DNA from 2 places in the Streptomyces sp. NBC_00029 genome. Region 1 is predicted to be linked to the other one. Evidence: predicted binding sites of a transcription regulator. Region 1 holds the regulator's gene; the other holds the start of a gene.
What was found. Region 1 encodes HrcA, which represses chaperone genes, less so after heat shock. Its sites were predicted from a motif close to TTNGCACTCNGNNNNNCNGAGTGCNAA; they were not measured.
Positions count from the first base shown of each region.

Region 2: a site for HrcA is predicted at 9,051-9,077, ahead of groL (chaperonin GroEL). Genes of this name have one in related genera too.

Region 1 is NZ_CP108292.1:3,292,442-3,303,459, reverse strand. Features, by position in the region: gene OG753_RS15770 (AMP-dependent synthetase/ligase) at 1-854, shown strand, start outside; gene hemW (radical SAM family heme chaperone HemW) at 1,039-2,271, shown strand; gene OG753_RS15760 (DUF3097 domain-containing protein) at 2,321-3,145, opposite strand; gene OG753_RS15755 (MBL fold metallo-hydrolase) at 3,174-3,899, opposite strand; gene hrcA (heat-inducible transcriptional repressor HrcA) at 4,048-5,064, shown strand; gene dnaJ (molecular chaperone DnaJ) at 5,065-6,204, shown strand; gene OG753_RS15740 (nitronate monooxygenase) at 6,361-7,452, shown strand; gene OG753_RS15735 (16S rRNA (uracil(1498)-N(3))-methyltransferase) at 7,449-8,195, shown strand; gene OG753_RS15730 (histidine triad nucleotide-binding protein) at 8,350-8,709, shown strand; gene OG753_RS15725 (ribonuclease Z) at 8,713-9,618, shown strand; gene OG753_RS15720 (carbohydrate kinase family protein) at 9,800-10,894, shown strand.
Region 2 is NZ_CP108292.1:4,280,005-4,291,022, reverse strand. Features, by position in the region: gene nagA (N-acetylglucosamine-6-phosphate deacetylase) at 1-120, opposite strand, end outside; gene OG753_RS20070 (ROK family protein) at 120-1,052, opposite strand; gene OG753_RS20065 (extracellular solute-binding protein) at 1,229-2,527, shown strand; gene OG753_RS20060 (DUF3263 domain-containing protein) at 2,641-2,877, shown strand; gene otsB (trehalose-phosphatase) at 2,917-3,765, shown strand; gene OG753_RS20050 (trehalose-6-phosphate synthase) at 3,864-5,297, opposite strand; gene OG753_RS20045 (glucosyl-3-phosphoglycerate synthase) at 5,344-6,294, opposite strand; SAM riboswitch class I at 6,479-6,636, shown strand; gene thrC (threonine synthase) at 6,654-7,928, shown strand; gene OG753_RS20035 (MoaD/ThiS family protein) at 7,981-8,259, shown strand; gene OG753_RS20030 (cold-shock protein) at 8,675-8,881, shown strand; gene groL (chaperonin GroEL) at 9,206-10,828, shown strand; gene OG753_RS20020 (helix-turn-helix domain-containing protein) at 10,925-11,018, opposite strand, start outside.

The DNA of each region.
Region 1 (11,018 bases):
TCGGCCTCACCACCCAGCACAAGATCGCCGACGCGCTCGTCTACTCCAAGCTCCGCGACGCCTTCGGCGGCAAGCTCCGCGCCGCCGTCTCCGGCGCCTCCGCCCTGGCACCCGACATCGGCTTCTTCTTCTCCGGCGCGGGCGTGCACATCCTGGAGGGCTACGGCCTGACCGAGTCCAGCGCGGCCTCCTTCGTCAACCCGGGCGAGGCCTACCGCACCGGCACGGTCGGCAAGCCGCTCCCCGGCACCGAGGTCCGCATCGCCGACGACGGCGAGGTCCTGCTCCGCGGCCCCGGCATCATGCAGGGCTACCACGGGCAGCCGGACAAGACCGCCGAGGTCCTGGAGTCCGACGGCTGGCTGCACACGGGCGACATCGGCGAGCTGTCGGCCGACGGCTACCTGCGCATCACCGACCGCAAGAAGGACCTGATCAAGACCTCGGGCGGCAAGTACGTCGCCCCGGCGGAGATCGAGGGCCAGTTCAAGGCGATCTGCCCGTACGTGTCGACGATCGTCGTGCACGGCGCCGACCGTAACTTCTGCTCGGCGCTGATCGCCCTCGACGAGCCGTCGATCCTGGTCTGGGCGGCCGACAACGGGCTGGAGGGCAAGACGTACGGAGAGGTCCTGGCGGCGCCGGAGACCAACCGCCTGATCGAGACGTACGTCCAGACCCTCAACGAGGGTCTGCAGCGCTGGCAGACGGTCAAGAAGTTCCGGCTGCTGCCCCGCGACCTCGATGTCGAGCACGGCGACCTCACGCCCAGCCTGAAGCTGAAGCGGCCGGTGGTCGAGCGTGAGTTCAAGCACCTGATCGAGGAGATGTACGAGGGGTCCCGCGAGGCGTAGCGCCTGCGGCGGGCCCGGCGGGGCGGGGCGGTGGACCGCCCCGCGGCCCCGCCGTTCCCGGGCGGCCCCGGGTGTCGGCCGGGAGCCGGCTCCCGGGACTCCGCCCCGGACCCCGCGCCTCAAACGCCGGCGGAGCCGGCGTGCGTGGGGCCGGGCGGTGTGGTGGGTGCGGGATGATGGGGGTATGCCTTCCGCACTCCCCGACGGTGAACCCATGCCCGAAGACGGCTCGCTGCCGTCGCATGCCCTGGTGGGCGCGGGGGAGCGGCCGCTCGGGTTCTACCTGCACGTCCCCTACTGCGCCACGCGCTGCGGCTACTGCGACTTCAACACCTACACGGCCACCGAGCTGCGGGGCACCGGCGGTGTGCTCGCCTCCCGGGAGAACTACGCCGACACCCTGATCGACGAGGTCAGGCTGGCGCGGAAGGTGCTCGGGGACGACCCGCGGCAGGTCCGGACCGTCTTCGTCGGCGGCGGCACGCCCACGCTGCTGCCCGCCGCCGACCTCGTACGCATGCTCGCGGCGATCCGGGACGAGTTCGGCCTGGCCGAGGACGCCGAGATCACCACCGAGGCCAACCCGGAGTCGGTCGACCCTCGGTACCTGGCCGAGCTGCGCGCCGGGGGCTTCAACCGGGTCTCCTTCGGCATGCAGAGCGCCAAGCAGCACGTCCTGAAGGTGCTCGACCGCACCCACACGCCGGGGCGGCCCGAGGCGTGCGTGGCGGAGGCGCGGGCGGCGGGCTTCGAGCACGTCAACCTCGACCTGATCTACGGGACGCCCGGGGAGTCCGACGAGGACTGGCGCGCGACGCTCTCGGCGGCGCTGGGGGCCGGGCCCGACCACATCAGCGCCTACGCGCTGATCGTCGAGGAGGGCACGCAGCTGGCGCGCCGGATCCGCCGGGGTGAGGTCCCGATGACGGACGACGACGTCCACGCCGACCGGTACCTGATCGCGGACTCGGTGATGGCCGGGGCGGGGTACTCCTGGTACGAGGTCTCCAACTGGGCCACCTCGGAGGCCGGGCGCTGCCTGCACAACGAGCTGTACTGGCGCGGCGCCGACTGGTGGGGCGCCGGGCCGGGCGCGCACTCGCACGTGGGCGGGGTCCGGTGGTGGAACGTGAAGCACCCGGGGGCGTATGCCGCGGCGCTCGCGGAGGGGCGGTCGCCCGGGGCGGGACGGGAGCTCCTGTCGCAGGAGGACCGGCGGGTGGAGCGGATCCTGCTGGAGCTCCGGCTGGTGGACGGGGTACCGCTGTCGCTGCTGGCTCCGGCCGGGCTGGCGGCGTCCCGCAAGGCCCTTGCGGACGGGCTGCTGGACCCGGGGCCGTACGAGGGCGGGCGGGCCGTGCTGACGCTGCGCGGGCGGTTGCTGGCCGATGCGGTGGTCCGGGACCTGGTGGACTGAACGGCCTGCGGCGCCGCTGCCGGGAGCGCTGCCCCCGGACCCCCGCGCCTCAAGCGCCGGCGGGGCTGGATGCGGCGGGGGTCGTGACGTGGTCGATGAGGTGTTCCACCGAGCCCAGGAGGGTCGGTTCCAGGTCCCGGTACGAGGTCACCCGGGACAGGATGTGCTGCCAGGCGGCGCCGGTGTTCTCCGGCCAGCCCAGGGCCCGGCAGATGCCCGTCTTCCAGTCCTGGCCGGGCGGGATCACCGGCCACGCCGGGATGCCCAGCGCGGACGGTTTCACGGCCTGCCAGACGTCCACGTACGGGTGGCCCACGATCAGGACGTCCGGCGAGGTCACCGACGCCGCGATGCGGGACTCCTTCGAGCCCGGGACGAGGTGGTCGACCAGGACGCCGAGGCGGGCGTCCGGGGCCGGGGCGAAGTCGGCGACGATCGCCGGGAGGTCGTCGATGCCCTCCAGGTACTCCACCACCACGCCCTCGATCCGCAGGTCGTCACCCCAGACCCGCTCCACCAGCTCGGCGTCGTGCCGGCCCTCGACGTAGATCCGGCCCGCCCGTGCCACCCGCGCCCGCGCTCCCGGGACGGCCAGTGAGCCCGACGCCGTCAGACGTGGCCCGGAGGGCCTGCGCGCGGGCCGGACCAGGGTGACCACCTCGCCGTCCAGCAGGAACCCGCGCGGCTCCATCGGGAACACCCGCCGCTTGCCGAAGCGGTCCTCCAGGGTCACCGTGCCCGCCTCGCAGGCCACCACCGCGCCGCAGAAGTCCGTACCGGCCACCTCGACCACGAGGTCGGGGTCCGCCGCCACCTCCGGCACGGCCTTGGGTCGCTTCCACTGCGGGGTCAGGTCGGGGGAGTACTCGCGCATCCGGCCGACAGTAGGAGAGCCTCGCGCGTCACGCCTCCGACACGCCGAAACGGGCCGCCAGTGTGGCGCGTTGCGCACGGACGAAGCCCGCGTCGACCACCGCTCCGTGACCCGGTACGTACAGTGCGTCGTCCCCGCCCAGCGACAGCAGCCGGTCCAGGGCTGCGGGCCACTGCCCCGGCGTGGCGTCAGGGCCCGCCTGGGGCTCGCCCGACTCCTCGACCAGGTCCCCGCAGAAGACCACCTCGCGCTCGCCCGGCACGAAGACGGCCAGGTCGTGCCCGGTGTGCCCGGGCCCCACATTGGCGAGCAGCACCTGGACGCCCCCCAGTTCCAGCGTCCACTCGCCGGACACCGCGTGCCGGGGCGGCACCAGCAGGTCCACCGCCTCGGCCGCCTCCGCCTCCGCGAGCCCGTGCCGCACCGCGTCCCCGCGCAGCTCCTCGCGGCCCGTCGACAGCACCGCGGCGAGCCCGACCGCGCCGAACACCTCGGCCCCGGCGAAGGCGGCCCCGCCCAGCACATGATCGAAATGACCGTGGGTGAATGCGATATGGGTCACGCGCCGGCCCGTCAGCCGCTCCGCCTCGGCGCGCACCTCGGCGCCCTCGCGCAGGCACGACCCGGGGTCGATCAGGAGGACCGAATCCTCGCCCACCACCAGCCCCACGGTGCAGTCCCACACCGGCAGCCGCCGCCGGCCGGCCCGTCCGGTCAGCCGTTCCCAGCCGGACTCTTCCCAACGCACGTCCATACGGCGACGCTACCCTGGCGGGCCTCCCTTGCCAGGGGCTTACCGCCCGGCCGTACACTGAGCGGGGGCTCTCTGGCACTCGAACGATCAGAGTGCCAACGACCACGGCAGAACACGGCAACGGACCACAGCTGGAGGTGTGCGCGCGATGCTGAGCGAACGCAGACTCGAAGTGCTGCGCGCCATCGTCCAGGACTACGTCGGGACGGAGGAGCCGGTCGGCTCCAAGGCGCTCACCGAGCGGCACCGGCTCGGCGTCTCGCCCGCCACCGTGCGCAACGACATGGCCGTGCTGGAGGAGGAGGGCTACATCGCCCAGCCCCACACCAGCGCCGGCCGGATCCCCACCGACAAGGGCTACCGGCTCTTCGTCGACAAACTGGCGGGGGTCAAGCCGCTGTCGTCGCCCGAGCGCCGGGCCATCCAGAACTTCCTCGACGGCGCCGTCGACCTCGACGACGTGGTCGGCCGCACGGTGCGGCTGCTCGCGCAGCTCACCCGGCAGGTCGCCGTCGTCCAGTACCCGAGCCTGACCCGGTCGACCGTCCGGCACGTGGAGCTGCTCTCGCTGGCTCCCGCGCGCCTGATGCTCGTACTGATCACGGACACCGGACGCGTCGAGCAGCGGCTCATCGACTGCCCGGGCCCCTTCGGGGAGACCTCGCTGGCGGACCTGCGGGCCCGGCTCAACAGCCGGGTCGTCGGGCGGCGCTTCACCGATGTGCCCCCGCTCGTCCAGGACCTCCCCGAGTCCTTCGAGGCGGAGGACCGCGGCACGGTCTCCACCGTGCTCGCGACACTCCTCGAGACCCTGGTCGAGGAAGCCGAAGAGCGGCTGATGATCGGCGGTACCGCCAATCTCACCCGCTTCGGACACGATTTTCCCCTGACGATCAGGCCGGTGCTCGAAGCGCTGGAGGAGCAGGTCGTGCTCCTCAAGCTGCTGGGCGAGGCCAACGAGTCGGGAATGGCCGTACGGATCGGGCATGAGAACGCCTACGAGGGACTGAACTCCACGTCGGTCGTCTCGGTCGGTTACGGTTCGGGCGGCGAAGCAGTCGCCAAACTCGGCGTGGTCGGACCGACCCGCATGGACTACCCCGGAACGATGGGAGCGGTACGCGCAGTGGCACGTTACGTCGGACAGATCCTGGCGGAGTCGTAAGTGGCCACGGACTACTACGCCGTTCTCGGCGTGCGCCGCGACGCATCGCAGGACGAGATCAAGAAGGCCTTCCGGCGCCTCGCGCGTGAACTCCACCCGGATGTGAATCCGGATCCGAAGACGCAGGAGCGCTTCAAGGAGATCAACGCGGCCTACGAGGTGCTCTCGGACCCGCAGAAGAAGCAGGTCTACGACCTCGGCGGCGACCCGCTGTCCTCCTCGGGCGGCGGCGGCGGAGCGGGCGGATTCGGGGCGGGTGGCTTCGGCAACTTCTCCGACATCATGGACGCCTTCTTCGGCCAGGCCTCGCAGCGCGGCCCGCGCTCGCGGACCCGGCGCGGCCAGGACGCCATGATCCGCCTCGACCTGGAGCTGGACGAGGCGGCCTTCGGGACCACCAAGGACATCCAGGTCGACACGGCCGTCGTCTGCAACACCTGCTCCGGCGAGGGCGCCGCTCCCGGCACCTCGGCGCAGACATGTGACATGTGCCGCGGCCGCGGTGAGGTCTCGCAGGTCACCCGGTCCTTCCTGGGCCAGGTCATGACCTCGCGCCCCTGCCCGCAGTGCCAGGGCTTCGGCACCGTGGTCCCGACCCCGTGCCACGAGTGCGCGGGCGACGGCCGGGTCCGCTCCCGGCGCAGCCTCACGGTCAAGATCCCGGCCGGTGTCGAGAACGGCACCCGGATCCAGCTCGCGGGCGAGGGCGAGGTCGGCCCTGGCGGCGGCCCCGCCGGCGACCTGTACGTGGAGATCCACGAGCTGGCGCACCCGACCTTCCAGCGCCGCGGGGACGACCTGCACTGCACGGTCACCATCCCGATGACGGCGGCCGCGCTGGGCACCAAATGCCCGCTGGAGACCCTCGACGGGCTGGAGGAGATCGACATCCGGCCCGGCACCGGGTCCGGCCAGGCGATCCCGCTGCACGGGCGCGGTGTCACCCACCTGCGCGGTGGCGGACGCGGCGACCTGATCGTCCACGTCGAGGTGACCACCCCGGGCAAGCTGGACGCCCAGCAGGAGGACCTGCTCCGCCAGCTGGCGAAGCTGCGCGGCGAGGAGCGGCCGATGGGCCAGTTCGCGCCGGGTCAGCAGGGCCTGTTCAGCCGGCTGAAGGACGCCTTCAACGGTCGCTGACCGACCTGGATCCACCGTCACGAGCCCGGCCAGGGAATTCCCGGGCCGGGCTCGTCGCATGGCCCCAGCGGGGCCCGGAACGCCGCCGGGAAGCGGACTATGCCAGGCGAATGCCATGATTCGGCCGCCCGCCCGGGACGTGGCACGATGCAGTCCATGTCCTCGGCACCGAACGGTCTCTCCCCGTACCCGATCGTGCAGGCTCCCATGGCGGGCGGCGCCTCCTGTCCCCCGCTCGCCGCGGCCGTGTGCGAGGCGGGCGGACTGGGGTTCCTGGCCGGCGGCTACAAGACCGCCGACGGGATGTACCAGGAGATCAAGCAGGTGCGGGCGCTCACCCGGCGCCGCTTCGGCGTCAACCTCTTCATGCCGCAGACCGGTTACGTCGACCCGGCCGCCGTGGAGGCGTACCGCGGGCAGCTGGCCGGCGAGGCGAGCTGGTACGAGATCTCGCTCGCCGAGGAGGACATCATCGGCACCAGCGACGACGGCTACGACGCCAAGCTGGCCATCCTCCTCGAAGACCCGGTCCCCGTGGTCTCGTTCACCTTCGGCTGCCCCTCCTCCGCGGCCCTCGCCGCCCTGCGCAAGGCCGGTACGTACACCGTGGTCACGGTGACCTCCGTCGAGGAGGCCCGCAGGGCCCAGCACGCGGGCGCCGACGCGGTCTGCGTCCAGGGCGCCGAGGCCGGCGGTCACCAGGGCACCCACCGGGACGATCCGCAGATCGACGGCACGGCGGCCGTGGGCCTCCTCGCACTGGTGGGCCAGGTACGGGAGGCCGTGGCCCTTCCGATCATCGCGGCGGGCGGCCTCATGCGGGGCTCGCAGATCGCGGCCCTGCTGGCGGCCGGCGCGGACGCGGCGCAGCTCGGGACGGCCTTCCTGGCCTGTCCCGAGTCGGGGGCCGACCCCGTGCACAAGAAGGCGCTGACGGACCCGCTGTTCGTCCGCACCGAACTGACCCGGGCCTTCTCCGGGCGGCCGGCACGGGGGCTGGTGAACCGCTTCATGCGCGAGCACGGCCCCTACGCCCCCGCCGCATACCCCCAGGTCCACCACCTGACCTCGGGGCTGCGCAAGGCGGCCGCCGCGGCCGGGGACCCGCAGGGCATGGCCCTGTGGGCGGGCCAGGGGCACCGGCTGGCGCGGCCGCTGCCGGCGGGGGAGCTGGTGGAGGTGCTGGCCGCCGAACTGGCGCAGGCACAGAGCACGTTGAAGGAAATGCAGATGAGGAGTGCGTCATGACCGCCCCGGTGTTCGTGGTGGAGGAGGTCCCCGCGGGACCGGAGTTCGTGCTGGACGGCCCGGAGGGCCGGCACGCCGTCTCCGTGAAGCGGCTCAACCCGGGCGAGGACGTCGTCCTCACGGACGGCCGCGGTCACTGGGCGGAGGGCGTGGTCAAGGCCGCCGAGGGCAAGGACCGGCTGGTCGTCATGGACCTGCACGCCATCGCGGAGGAGCCGGAGGCGGAGGTCCGGATCACGGTGGTCCAGGCCCTGCCCAAGGGGGACCGGGGCGAGCTGGCCGTCGAGACGATGACGGAGACCGGCGTGGACGCCATCGTGCCGTGGCAGGCCTCGCGCTGCATCACGCAGTGGCGCGGCGACCGCGGGGCCAAGTCCCTGGCCAAGTGGCGGGCCACGGCCCGGGAGGCGGGCAAGCAGTCCCGCCGGGTGCGCTTCCCGGAGGTGGCCGAGGCCATGTCCACCAAGCAGGTCGCGGCCCTCTTGGCCGACGCGGACCTGGCGATGGTGCTCCACGAGGACCGCGACACCCCCTCCGGGGCGCTGGCCACCGTCGAACTCCCGAAGACCGGCTCCGTCGTGCTGGTGGTCGGGCCGGAGGGCGGTGTCTCCCCGGAGGAACTCGCGGTCTTCGCCGGGGCCGGCGCCCACCCCTACCGCCTGGGCCGCTCCGTGCTGCGCACCTCCACGGCCGGTACGGCGGCGGTCGCCGTCCTGCTGGCCCGCACGGGCCGCTGGTCCTGAGGGCCCGCTCCGGATCCTGAGGGCCCGCTCCGATCCCCGGTCCTAGCGGCCCTCCGGCCCCGGACTTCGGCCCACCGGGCCGAAATGCCCGCCCGTGGCAGGTGTCGGGCTGGATACGATGCCCGGACCGATCACCGTCACGGGAGGCTCAGCAATGGCCGGGGAACCGCAGGCCGACTGCCTGTTCTGCAAGATCGTCGCGGGGCAGATCCCCGCGACCGTGGTACGGGAGAGCGAGACCACGGTCGCCTTCCGGGACATCAACCCGCAGGCGCCCACGCACGTGCTCGTGATCCCCAAGGTGCACTACGCCGACGCGGCCTCCCTCGCCGCGGCCGAGCCGGCCGTCGCCGCCGACATACTGCGTGAGGCCGCACAGGTCGCCGCCGACGAGAAGATCGTCGACCACGGCTACCGGGTCGTCTTCAACACCGGCTCCGGCGCCGGGCAGACCGTCTTCCACGCCCACGCGCACGTCCTCGGTGGCCGCGGCCTCCAGTGGCCCCCCGGATAGCACGTGTCCGTACGAGAGTTCGTGGTGCTGGGCACCGCCAGTCAGGTGCCCACCCGCCACCGCAACCACAACGGCTACCTGCTGCGCTGGGACGGGGAGGGCATCCTCTTCGATCCGGGCGAGGGGACCCAGCGCCAGATGCTGCGTGCCGGGGTGGCCGCGCACGACATCAACCGGATCTGCATCACCCACTTCCACGGTGACCACAGCCTCGGCCTCGCCGGAGTGATCCAGCGGATCAACCTCGACCAGGTCCCGCACCCCGTCACCGCGCACTACCCGGCCTCCGGGCAGAAGTTCTTCGACCGGCTGCGCTACGCCACGGCCTACCGCGAGACCGTCCCGCTCCGCGAGGAACCGGTCGCCGCGGACGGCACGCTGGCACAGGGGTCCTCGTACGTCCTGGAGGCCCGGCTGCTCTCGCACCCGGTGGAGTCCTTCGGCTACCGGATCACCGAGCCCGACGGGCGCCGCATGGTGCCCGGGCTGCTCGCGAGGCACGGGATCAAGGGGCCGGACGTCGGCCGGATCCAGCGCGAGGGGCAGCTCGACGGCGTCACCCTGGACGAGGTCAGCGAACCCCGGCCCGGGCAGCGGTTCGCGTTCGTCATGGACACCCGGCTCTGCCCCGGCGTGTACGCGCTCGCCGAGGGCTGCGACATGCTGGTGATCGAGTCGACCTTCCTCGACGAGGACGAACGGCTGGCCACCGATCACGGGCACCTCACCGCCGGCCAGGCGGCGCGGGTGGCGCGGGACGCGGGCGTGCGGCACCTGGTGCTGACGCACTTCTCGCAGCGCTACACCGACCCCGCCGAGTTCGAGCGCCAGGCGCGTGCGGCCGGCTTCGAGGGAGACCTCACGGTGGCCGCGGACCTGATGCGGGTCCCCCTGCCCAAGCGGGGCTGACGGCGGGCACGGACCCCGCCCGGGGCCGTGTTCGCCGAGTGGGCCGAGTGACGAAGGGCGATCCGAGGGTGATCTGCGCCACACTGGGTTTTGGTCCCGCCCGGTGGGGGCAGGGCTGGCAGCTTTCCACGGGAAAACGTCATGCAGAAACGGGCCTTCGAGAAACAACGGGGAGATCGCCGTGACCGGTCGGGACTTCGAAATCCGCGCAGCTGCAGTGGACCCGCTCGGTCCGCTGCGTGACCCCCAGGAACCGGGCTGCGACGTCTTCCTGACCGGAACGGTCTTCCTCGACATCATCTTCACGGGCCTCGACTCGGCCCCCGTGCGCGGTACGGAGTCCTGGGCGCGCGGCATGGGGTCCAGCCCCGGCGGCGTCGCCAACATGGCCACCGCCCTGGCCCGGCTCGGCCTGCGCACCTCGCTGGCCGCCGCCTTCGGGGACGACCACTACGGCGAGTACTGCTGGGACGCCCTGGAGCAGGGCGAGGGCATCGACCTGTCCATGTCGCACACCATTCCAGGCTGGCACAGTCCCGTCACCGTCTCGATGGCCTACGAGGGCGAGCGCACGATGGTCTCGCACGGACACGAGGCCCCTCCGCCCGCCGGCCCCGGGCCCTTCCCGCAGTGCCCGCCGCGGGCCCGTGCGGCCGTGGCCGCGCTCGGGCCCGGCCGCGGCGAGGAATGGATCGGCGAGGCCGCCCGGCGCGGCTCGCGGATCTTCGCGGACGTGGGCTGGGACGAGAGCGGCCGGTGGGACCTGGGTGCCCTGGCCGACCTGGAGCACTGCGAGGCCTTCCTGCCGAACGCGGGCGAGGCGATGCGGTACACCCGGACCGACTGCCCGAGAGCCGCGGCCCGGGCGCTGGCGGAGAAGGTGCCGATCGCGGTGGTGACGATGGGCGCGGAGGGCTCGTACGCGGTGGACGGGCGCACCGGGGAGACGGCGGACGTCCCCGGGATCACGGTGGACGAGCTGGACCCGACGGGCGCGGGCGACGTCTTCGTGGCGGGCTTCGTGACCGGCACCCTGGCGGGCTGGCCGCTCGCGGACCGGCTCGCCTTCGCCGGGCTGACCGCGGCCCTGTCGGTCCAGGAGTTCGGCGGCTCCCTGTCGGCCCCGGGCTGGCCCGAGGTGGCTCACTGGTGGCTGGGCGCCCCGCAGGAGCTGCGCGGCCGGTACGGCTTCCTGGACGACCTGATCCCGCCCGGCGGGGCCCCGGCGGCCCGGCGCAGGGCCGTCCCGACGATCGGCTTCCGGCACTCCGTGTAGCCGCGCGGGCCGCCGCTAAAACCCCTCGGGGAAGCCGAGGCGGAGACGTAGGCTTGGTTATCCGGAGGTCGTCGATCGGCGCGGCCCCTCAGCGGGAGGTATGTGCAGGCCACAGTGCCGGCCC
Region 2 (11,018 bases), 990 kb from region 1:
CGCGTCGGCGCTGCCGGCGATGCGGTCGCCGTCGACGATGACCCTGCCGCTCGCCACCGTCCCGGTGGGCAGCACCACCCTGGCGCCGGAAAGAACAGTGCTGTGTGCGCTTCCGGACATCAGGCAGGTACCTCCGTGGCGAGTAGGTCCCAGGCGAGCAGCCCTGCGCCCAGGCATCCGGCGGTGTCCCCGAGGGCAGCCGGAACGATGTGGGGGAGCCGCTGGAACGTCACGCGCTCCTCCACGGCCGTCCGTAGTGGTGTGAACAAGGTTTCCCCGGCCTCCGCCAGCCCGCCACCGATGATCAGCGTGCGGGGGTCCAGCAGGGTGATGGCGGTGACCAGTCCGTCGGCGAGGGCGCCGACGGCGGCGAGCCAGACCTCCCGGGCGCGCGCGTCACCGGATTCGACGGCCTTGGCGCAGTCCGCGGCGTCGGCCGCGGGGTCGCCGGAGGCCTCCGCCCAGGCGCGGCTGACGGCCGCCGCGGAGGCGAGGGTCTCCAGGCAGCCGTGCTGGCCGCAGCCGCAGGCGGGGCCGCCCGGGCGCACCACGATGTGCCCGATCTCGCCCGCGTAGCCGTGGGCACCGGCCTCGATGCGGCCGGCGATGCCGATGGCTCCGGCGATGCCGGTGCCCAGCGGGACGAAGAGGAAGCGGTCGGCGCCGCGGCCTGCGCCGATGCGGCCCTCGGCGAGTCCGCCCGTGCGCACGTCGTGGCCGAGGGCCACCGGGATGCCGCCGAGGCGTCTGCTGAGCAGGTCGCGCATCGGTACGTCGCGCCAGCCCAGGTTCGCCGCGTAGACGGCGATCCCGTTCTCGGCGTCGACGATGCCCGGGACGGCGACCCCGGCGGCCGAGGCGGGCCGTCCGAAGCGCTCCCGGCCGGTGTCGAGCAGCTCGGCGGCGAAGTCCTGGATCGTCTCGACGACGGCGTCGGGGCCCCGCTCGCGGCCGGTGGCCCGGCGCGCTTCGTGGAGCAGGGTGCCGTCGTCGGCGACGAGGGCGGCCTTCATCCCGGTGCCGCCCACATCGAGGGCGATGACGTGTTTCACGGATTTCACAGAGACAGTCTCGCGTGTTCGGCGGGGAAAGGTCTAGTCCAATGAGGGAGATTGTTGACCGGCCATACAAATTCGGAACCCAGGTGGGGAGCCCGATGTGGACGAGCCGCCAAAGTGGTGTAGACCTTACGTGGATCGTACGTACAACAAGGGGTGGATGGAGAACTGTGAAGGGCCGTTACCTGAGCCTGGCCGCGTCCGGTGCCGTGCTGTGCCTGACCGCCGTGACGCTGACCGGCTGCGGAGCCCTCGGCGGACTCACCGGAGACAACGAGGTGACCCTGCGGGTCGTGGCGGCCGACTACGGGGACAATCCGCAGAACTCCTCCCAGGCCTACTGGAAGGGCCTCGCCGAAGCCTTCGAGAAGGACCACCCGGGCATAAACGTCGAGGTCAGCGTCTACTCCTGGTCCGAGGTCGACGCCAAGGTCGGCGACATGGTCAAGGCCGGCAAGGCCCCCGACATCGCCCAGATCGGCGCCTACTCCGACTACGCGGCCGCCGGAAAGCTGTACTCGGCGGAAGAGCTGCTCTCCGTGAAGACCGAGGCCGACTTCCTCGGCCCGCTCGCCGACGCCGGCAAGGTCAAGCAGGTCCAGTACGGCATGCCCTTCGTGGCCAGCACCCGGCTGCTCTTCTACAACGAGAAGCTGCTGGCCGAGGCCGGAGTGATCGCCAAGGACGCCAAGGGCTGGCAGCCGAAGAGCTGGGCGGACCTGGAAGCCGCCGCCAAGAAGCTCAAGGCCGCGAACGTGCCCACCCCCTTCGCGGTGCCGCTGGGCCGCGAGGAGGCGCAGGCCGAGACCATGATGTGGATGCTCGCGGGCGGTGGCGGCTACACCGACAACGAGGAGTCGTACGCGATCGACTCCGCCCCCAACGTCAAGGCGCTGGAGTTCCTGCGGGACAAGATGGTCGGCCAGGGGCTGACCGGCCCCGTGGAGCCCGGCAAGCTGGACCGGCAGGCCGCCTTCGACGCCTTCACCAAGGGCGAGGTCGGCATGCTCAACGGGCACCCGACGCTGCTCAAGCAGGCCGAGGCCAAGGGCGTGAAGTTCGGCATGGTGCCGCTGCCGACCTCCGACGGCAGCGATCAGCCCGCGATGGGCGTCGCGGACTGGGTCATGGCCTTCAAGACCGGCCACCGCGCGCAGTCCGGCAAGTTCCTGGACTTCCTGTACCAGCCGAAGAACGTGACGGCCTTCACCGAGAAGTACGACCTGCTGCCCGCCACCACCAGCGGCTACCAGGCCAAGCAGGCGGCGACGGGCGGCTCGGCGCCGCAGCTGAAGCCGTTCCTGACGGCGCTGCCCGGCTCGCGGCTCTACCCGGTCGGCAAGAAGTCCTGGGCGGGCGTCAGCGAGGACATCAAGCAGAACATCGGCAAGACCGTCCAGCCGGGCGGACAGCCGGCGAAGGTGCTGGAGGAGATCGCCACGTCGGCCCGGACGGCGGAGCCGCGCTGACCGGGGCGCGCGGGCCGGGCGCGCGGGCCGGGACTGCTGACCGGTGCGTCCGGCCTGGGCGCACGGTCGGTGCCGGCGGGCCGGGTGTCAGAGCCCGGCGTTAATCTGGCGGTATGACGGACGACGGGCAGCTGACGGCCACGGAGGCCGCGGTGCTCGGGTACGAGGGACGCACCTGGCCCGGGCCCGGAGCCAAGGAACGGGCCATCCGGGAAGGGCTGGGGATGACCCCCGTCCGCTACTACCAGCTGCTCAACGCGCTGATGGACGACCCGCGGGCGCTGGCCCACGCGCCCGGCACGGTGAACCGGCTGCGCAGGATCCGCGAGGCGCAGCGGGCCCGGCGATAGCCGTAGCCGTCCCACCGTTGGGCCGTTAGGGTCGTGCGTATGGGGAGCCATCCGCACGACTTGCCGATGCCCGTCACCGCAGCCGGACGCGAGGGACTCGAAGCCCTGCTCCGCGCACCCCGCCGGTCCGTGGTCGCCCTGGACTTCGACGGCACTCTCGCCGACATCGTCCCGGACCCGGACCAGGCCCGAGCCCACCCCGGAGCCGTCCCGGCCCTGTCCGCACTCGCACCCGAGGTCGACTCGGTGGCAGTGATCACCGGACGGCCTGCGGGCGTCGCCGTCCGCTACGGAGGCTTCGCCGGGGTCCCCGGCCTGCAGCACCTGGTCGTCCTCGGCCACTACGGGGCCGAACGCTGGGACGCCGTCAGCGGCATCGTCCACGCGCCCGCCGAGCACCCCGGGGTGGCGGCGGTCCGGGCCGAGCTGCCGGGGTTCCTGGACTCCATCGGGGCCTGGCGCGGCACCTGGATCGAGGAGAAGGGCCGGGCCCTGGCCGTGCACACCCGGCGGGCGGAGGATCCGGCGGCGGCCTTCGCGGCGCTGCGCGAACCCCTGGCCGAGCTGGCGGCGCGGCACGGGCTGATGGTCGAGCCGGGGCGGGCGGTGCTGGAGCTGAGGCCGCCCGGCATGGACAAGGGCGTCGCCCTGACGGAGTTCCTGGCGGAGCGGGACGCAGAGGCGGTGCTGTACGCGGGCGACGACCTGGGTGACCTGGCGGCGTTCGCGGCGGTGGAGAAGGGCCGTACGGACGGCCTGCCGGGGCTGCTGGTGTGCAGTGGCTCCGCGGAGGTCCCCGAGCTCGCCGCGCGGGCCGACCTGGTCCTCCCCGGCCCGGGCCCGGTCGCCGCCTTCCTGGCCACCCTGGCCGCGGCCATCCGCCCCTGACGGTCCGCTGTGGGGGCGCCGCCGCCTGTGTTTCAGCCCCTCCGGCGTTTGAGGAGCGGGGTCCGGGGCGGAGCCCCGGCAGCGGCGCCGCAGGGTGGTCAGTCGGTCAGGGCCGAGAGCTGGGCCGTGAACCACTGGGCCGGGGGAAGGGACGTCGCCGCCGCCGCGAGGCGCTTGCAGCGTTCCGCGCGCTCGGCCACCGGCATCGACAGCGCCGTGTGCAGCGCCTCCGCCGTCTGCGTCACGTCGTACGGGTTCACCGTCACCGCGTCCCGGCGGAGTTCCTCGTACGCCCCCGCCCCTGTGGACAGCACCAGCACGCAGCCCGCCTCCGACACCACCGGGATCTCCTTCGCCACCAGGTTCATCCCGTCCCGCACCGGATTCACCAGCGCCACGTCCGCCAGCCGGTACGCCGCCAGTGAGCGCGCGAAGTCGTCCTTCACCGACACCAGCACCGGCTGCCAGTCCTCCGTGCCGAACTCCGCGTTGATCTCCGCCGCCAGCTCCGCCACCGCCGCCGTGTACTCCCGGTAGACCCGCAGGTCCTGCCGCGACGGGTAGGCCGATGCCAGGTGGACCACCCGGCCGCGCCACTGGGGGCGCGCGGTCAGCAGTTCCCGGTAGGCCAGCAGGCCGCGCAGGATGTTCTTCGACAGTTCGGTGCGGTCCACGCGGACGATCGTCCGCAGTCCGTCGACCTCCGCCCGCAGCTCCGCCAGCTTGTCGTTGACCTCCGGCCGGTTCGCCAGCGCCCGCAGCTCGTCGCCGTCCACGCCCAGCGGGTACGCGCACACCCGGGTGGTGCGGGCCGGCCACACCGAGTACCGCTGGTGTTCCACCACCGAGCCGTCCTGCACCGTGGACCGGCCCCACGCGTCGTCCAGCTGCGCCGATCCCAGGAACTCGGCCGCCCAGGCCTCGGTGTGGAAGCCGAGCACGTCCGCGCCGAGCATGCCCCAGAGCAGGGTCTCGCGCACCTGGTCAGGCAGCATGGCGAGGTAGCCGGGCGAGGCCCACGGGGTGTGCGTGAAGTGCGCGATCCGCAGGTCGGGCCGGAGCACCCGCAGCAGTCCGGGCACCAGGGCCAGGTGGTAGTCCTGGACCAGGACCGACGCGCCCTGCGCGGCCTCCTCGGCCAGGGCTTCGGCGAAGGCCTGGTTGTAGCGCTCGTACGACTCCCACCGGCGGCGGAATTCGGCGTCGAAGACCGGCTCGCGCGGGACGTCGTACAGGTGGTGGTGGGTGAACCAGAGCACGGAGTTGGCGATGCCGTTGTACGCGTCGTCGTACATGCTGGGATCGATGTCCAGCATCCGGACGCCCGGCTCGGCCACACCCCGGCGGACCGCCTCACGGTCCGCGTCCGACAGCGCCGCACAGATCCACAATGCCTCCGGCTGCTCCGCGAGGGCCGTGGAGAGTCCGGAGACGAGACCGCCCCCGCCGCGCCGGGCGCTGAGCGCTCCGTCCTCGGCCAGGGCGTAGGAAAGGGGGCCGCGGTTCGCTGCAACGAGCACCTGGGAAGCCATGCGGCCAACCTAGCCCGGCCCACCCCTGCTCAAACCGTACGTTTCCTCACGCCACGCGCCGCAGTGCGTACTCCTTGATGCCCGCCATCGGCGGCCGTTCCTCGGTGTCCACCGGGTACGTCCGCGGCACGAACCCCTCCGGCCCGCGCTCGAACTGCGTCAGCTCGGGCCGTACGAGATGCCCGCGCGAGAGGCGTACCTGGGCGGTGCGGTAGATCGCCGCGGCCATCCGGCCCAGCGCCTGCCCGTCCTGGTGGCGGTGGACCCGTACGCCGACGTCCACCTGGGCCAGCGCGTCCAGACCGACCGTGTGCAGGGCGTCGACCAGCAGGCCCAGCTCGACGCCGTACCCGACGGGGAACGGCAGCCGTTCCAGCAGGGAGCGGCGTACGGCGTACTCGCCGCCCAGCGGCTGGACGAAGCCGGCCAGCTGCGGCCAGTGCAGGTTCAGGAGCGGGCGGGCGACGAGCTCGGTGACCCGGCCGCCCTGGCCGGGAGCGTCGCCGAGCGGGCGGTCGTACATCGCCTTGACGAACTGCACGTCCGGGTCGGTCAGCAGCGGGCCGACGATCCCGGAGACGAAGGAGGCGGAGAAGTCCCGCAGATCGGCGTCGACGAAGCAGACGATGTCCCCGCCGGTGGCCAGCAGCGAGCGCCACAGGACCTCGCCCTTGCCGGGCAGCGCCGGGATGCGCGGCAGCACCTCGTCGCGGTGCACCACCCGGGCCCCGGCCTTCGCCGCGACCTCCGCGGTGCGGTCGGTGGACCCCGAGTCGATGACGACCAGCTCGTCCACCAGGGGGACGGGCAGTGACTCGATCAGCTCACGCCGGATCACCTCGACGATCGCGCCGACCGTCGCCTCCTCGTCGAGCGCGGGCAGCACGACGCTGACCGTCGTCCCGGCCGCCCGTTTCCGGTCGAGCAGCTGGTCGAGCGGTCGGTCGGCGGCGGACCAGGAGCGGTCGGCCAGCCATCGCTCCACCTCTTCCAGCACCCTCAGCACTCCCTGCGTGTCGGCGATATTCGCCGGTATGTGATCCATCTCGAGGTTCGGACGCCTGTCTCAACCGCCCGGCCCTTCGGTTACAGTCTTGAACAACGCGAAGGACCACCGCATGCCGGGGGTCCTCGCGACAAACGCCCGGGCGCGCCGAAGAGCGCGCCGCCCGGTGCCATACCGCTCATCCAGAGGGGCAGAGGGACACGGCCCGTTGAAGCCCCGGCAACCCTCCAGTCGGTTCTCGCGATCGCGCAGCAGCGCTCGTCAGCGAGGTCCCCGGCTAGGGAAGGTGCCAATTCCGTCTCATGGCGAAGTGCGCCATGGGGAAGATGAGGAGAAAGGGCCTCGCCATCATGGCTGCACAGACTGTCGCCACCTCTGTTGATCTCGGACCTGCCACCGGCCTTTCCTGTCGTGAGTGCGGTACCCGCTTCGAGCTCGGCCCCATCTTCGCGTGCGCCGAGTGCTTCGGACCGCTGGAAGTCGCCTACGACCTTCCGACCGGTGACCCCGATGCCCTGCGTGCCGCGATCGAGGCCGGCCCGAACAACATCTGGCGCTACGCGCCGCTGCTTCCCGTCCCCGCGGACGTCGCCTCCAAGCCGAGCCTGAACCCGGGCTTCACCAAGCTCGTGGACGCCCAGAACCTGGCCAAGGAGCTGGGCGTCACCGGCAAGCTGTACGTCAAGGACGACTCCGGCAACCCGACGCACTCCTTCAAGGACCGCGTCGTGGCCATCGCCGTCGAGGCCGCCCGCGCCTTCGGCTTCACCACCCTCTCCTGCTCCTCGACCGGCAACCTGGCCGGCGCCGTCGGCGCCGCGGCCGCCCGGGCCGGCTTCCGCTCCTGCGTGTTCATCCCGCACGACCTGGAGCAGGGCAAGGTCGTCATGGCCGGCGTGTACGGCGGCGACCTGGTCGGCATCGAGGGCAACTACGACGACGTCAACCGCTTCTGCTCCGAGCTCATCGGCGACCCGCTGGGCGAGGGCTGGGGCTTCGTCAACGTGAACCTCCGCCCGTACTACGGCGAGGGTTCCAAGACCCTGGCGTACGAGATCTGCGAGCAGCTCGGCTGGCAGCTGCCCGACCAGCTGGTGATCCCGATCGCGTCCGGCTCGCAGCTGACGAAGATCGACAAGGGTCTGCAGGAGCTGATCAAGCTCGGTCTCGTCGAGGACAAGCCGTACAAGATCTTCGGCGCCCAGGCCGAGGGCTGCTCCCCGGTGTCCACCGCCTTCAAGGCCGGTCACGACGTGGTCCGCCCGCAGAAGCCGAACACCATCGCCAAGTCCCTCGCGATCGGCAACCCGGCGGACGGCCCGTACGTCCTGGACATCGCGCGCCGCACCGGTGGCTTCGTCGAGGACGTCAACGACGAGCAGGTCGTCGAGGCGATCAAGATCCTCGCGCAGACCGAGGGCATCTTCGCCGAGACCGCGGGCGGCGTGACCGTCGGCGTGACGAAGAAGCTGATCGAGAACGGGCAGCTCGACCCGACGCTGACCACCGTGGTCCTCAACACCGGTGACGGCCTCAAGACCCTGGAGGCGGTGGCCGCGGACAGCGGGCAGACCGCCACCATCCGCCCGAGTCTGGACGCGTTCCGCGCCGCCGGCCTGGTCTGACCGGGTCCGTCCGACACCCTCTCCTCCGCCCTACCGGAAAGGCAGTAGCGCCATGAGCGTCAACGTCCGCATCCCCACCATCCTGCGCACCTACACCGGCGGCGCCGCCGAGGTCCCGGCCGAGGGCGCGAACCTCGCCGAGGTCATCGAGTCCCTGGAGAAGAGCCACCCGGGCATCGCCGCGCGCGTCCTGGACGACCAGGGCAAGCTGCGCCGTTTCGTGAACGTCTACGTCAACGACGACGACGTGCGCTTCGAGGGCGGGCTGCAGGCGGCGACGCCGGACGGCTCCGGTGTCTCGATCATCCCGGCCGTCGCGGGCGGTTGCTGATTCCCCGGATCCCCGGGATCACCTCCTAGGTGACACGCGCAAACCGAAATTGCCCCCTCCGCTAAAAGCGGAGGGGGCAATTCTGCTTGATTGGGCACGGTAGGGTTGGGGAAGTCCCCTCCGCTGTTCTTGCCCGCCGCATATGAACGGGCCGCGTGAGGGTCGACATCGGGCCAATGTGCAAGTGCGGTATGGGGCTTTGGCGAGATATGTCAGGCCCGAGTTGCCCTGGAGTATGGCAAATTTTCACTCTATTTCAATGTTTCTCGGTGTCCAGAATTCTCATCGGATTGACCTGTTGCAGACAGCATCCGCGCAGATACATTCAGCCTCGGTCGACGCGTTCCGACGCAAGTTCTGACCCGGGATCGCGAAGTGCGTTCCTGCGCAAGGGCCAGTAATAGGGGAGTTAGGCATGGCTCAGGGCACCGTCAAGTGGTTCAACGCGGAGAAGGGCTACGGCTTCATCGCGGTCGACGGTGGTGCGGATGTGTTCGTCCACTACAGCGCCATCCAGATGGACGGGTACCGCACCCTTGAAGAGGGTCAGCGGGTCGAGTTCGAGATCTCGCAGGGCCAGAAGGGTCCGCAGGCGGACATGGTCAAGCTCGCACTCGGCTAGTCCTGGAGCGATCGACCACCGACGCACAGAGTTCATTGAAGACCTGGCACGGCACGAGGGGCCCACATCCTGGACACGGGATGGGGGCCCCTCGTGCGTCTGCCCGGTAGTGGCGGGGCGTTGCCCCAAGCCGCTTGCACTCGGAGGGGTCGAGTGCTAATCATTGGCGTTAGCACTCTCCCGGTGAGAGTGCTACTGAACGAGGACCGGGTCGGTGAGGCCCGCAGGGTCCGGTGGGAAGGAACCGCCGGGCACGCAGGCCGTCCGTCGCGGGCGCGGGCGCGGTCCGGAGCAATCCACCGCTGTCCGGGAGGACCACTTCAGATGGCCAAGATCATTGCGTTCGACGAGGAGGCCCGCCGCGGCCTCGAGCGTGGGATGAACCAGCTCGCCGACGCCGTCAAGGTCACCCTTGGCCCCAAGGGTCGCAACGTCGTCCTTGAGAAGAAGTGGGGCGCCCCCACGATCACCAACGATGGTGTCTCCATCGCCAAGGAGATCGAGCTCGAGGACCCGTACGAGAAGATCGGCGCCGAGCTGGTCAAGGAAGTCGCCAAGAAGACGGACGACGTCGCCGGCGACGGTACGACCACCGCCACCGTGCTGGCCCAGGCGCTCGTCCGCGAGGGCCTGCGCAACGTGGCCGCCGGTGCCAACCCGATGGCCCTCAAGCGTGGTATCGAGAAGGCCGTCGAGGCCGTCTCCGCCGCCCTGCTGGCGCAGGCCAAGGATGTCGAGACCAAGGAGCAGATCGCTTCGACGGCCTCCATCTCCGCCGCCGACACCCAGATCGGCGAGCTCATCGCCGAGGCCATGGACAAGGTCGGCAAGGAAGGCGTCATCACCGTCGAGGAGTCGCAGACCTTCGGTCTGGAGCTCGAGCTCACCGAGGGCATGCGCTTCGACAAGGGCTACATCTCGGCGTACTTCGCCACCGACATGGAGCGCATGGAGTCGTCCCTCGACGACCCGTACATCCTGATCGTCAACTCCAAGATCGGCTCGGTCAAGGACCTGCTGCCGCTCCTGGAGAAGGTCATGCAGTCCGGCAAGCCGCTGCTGATCATCGCCGAGGACGTCGAGGGCGAGGCGCTCTCCACCCTCGTCGTCAACAAGATCCGTGGCACCTTCAAGTCCGTCGCCGTCAAGGCCCCGGGCTTCGGTGACCGCCGCAAGGCCATGCTCGGCGACATCGCCATCCTCACGGGCGGCACGGTCATCTCCGAGGAGGTCGGCCTCAAGCTGGAGAACGCCGGTCTCGACCTGCTCGGCCGCGCCCGCAAGGTCGTCATCACCAAGGACGAGACCACCATCGTCGACGGTGCCGGTGACAGCGACCAGGTCGCCGGTCGCGTGAACCAGATCCGCGCCGAGATCGAGAACTCCGACTCGGACTACGACCGCGAGAAGCTCCAGGAGCGCCTCGCGAAGCTGGCCGGCGGCGTGGCCGTCATCAAGGCCGGCGCCGCGACCGAGGTCGAGCTCAAGGAGCGCAAGCACCGCATCGAGGACGCCGTTCGCAACGCGAAGGCGGCCGTCGAGGAGGGCATCGTCGCCGGTGGTGGCGTGGCGCTGCTGCAGGCCTCCGCGGTCTTCGAGAAGCTGGAGCTCGAGGGTGACGAGGCGACCGGCGCCAACGCCGTGAAGCTCGCGCTGGAGGCCCCGCTCAAGCAGATCGCCGTCAACGGTGGTCTCGAGGGTGGCGTCGTCGTCGAGAAGGTGCGCAACCTGCCGATCGGTCACGGCCTCAACGCCGCGACCGGCGAGTACGTCGACATGATCGCCGAGGGCATCATCGACCCGGCGAAGGTCACGCGCTCCGCGCTGCAGAACGCCGCGTCGATCGCCGCGCTGTTCCTGACGACCGAGGCCGTCATCGCCGACAAGCCCGAGAAGGCCGGTGCCCCCGCGGGCGGCGGCATGCCGGGTGGTGACATGGACTTCTGATCGACCCCGGCTCCGGCCACTGGTTGATCGGCTGTTCTCGAACGAGGGCGGCACCCCGACGGGGGTGCCGCCCTCGGGCGTTTCCGCGGCGCGTGCTCAGGCGGCGGGGCGAGCGACGAAGGTGACCTCTTCGTGGTCCTCGTCGAGGGCGATGCTCAGGCCGGCGTCCAGTGCGTGCGCGAGGCGGCGC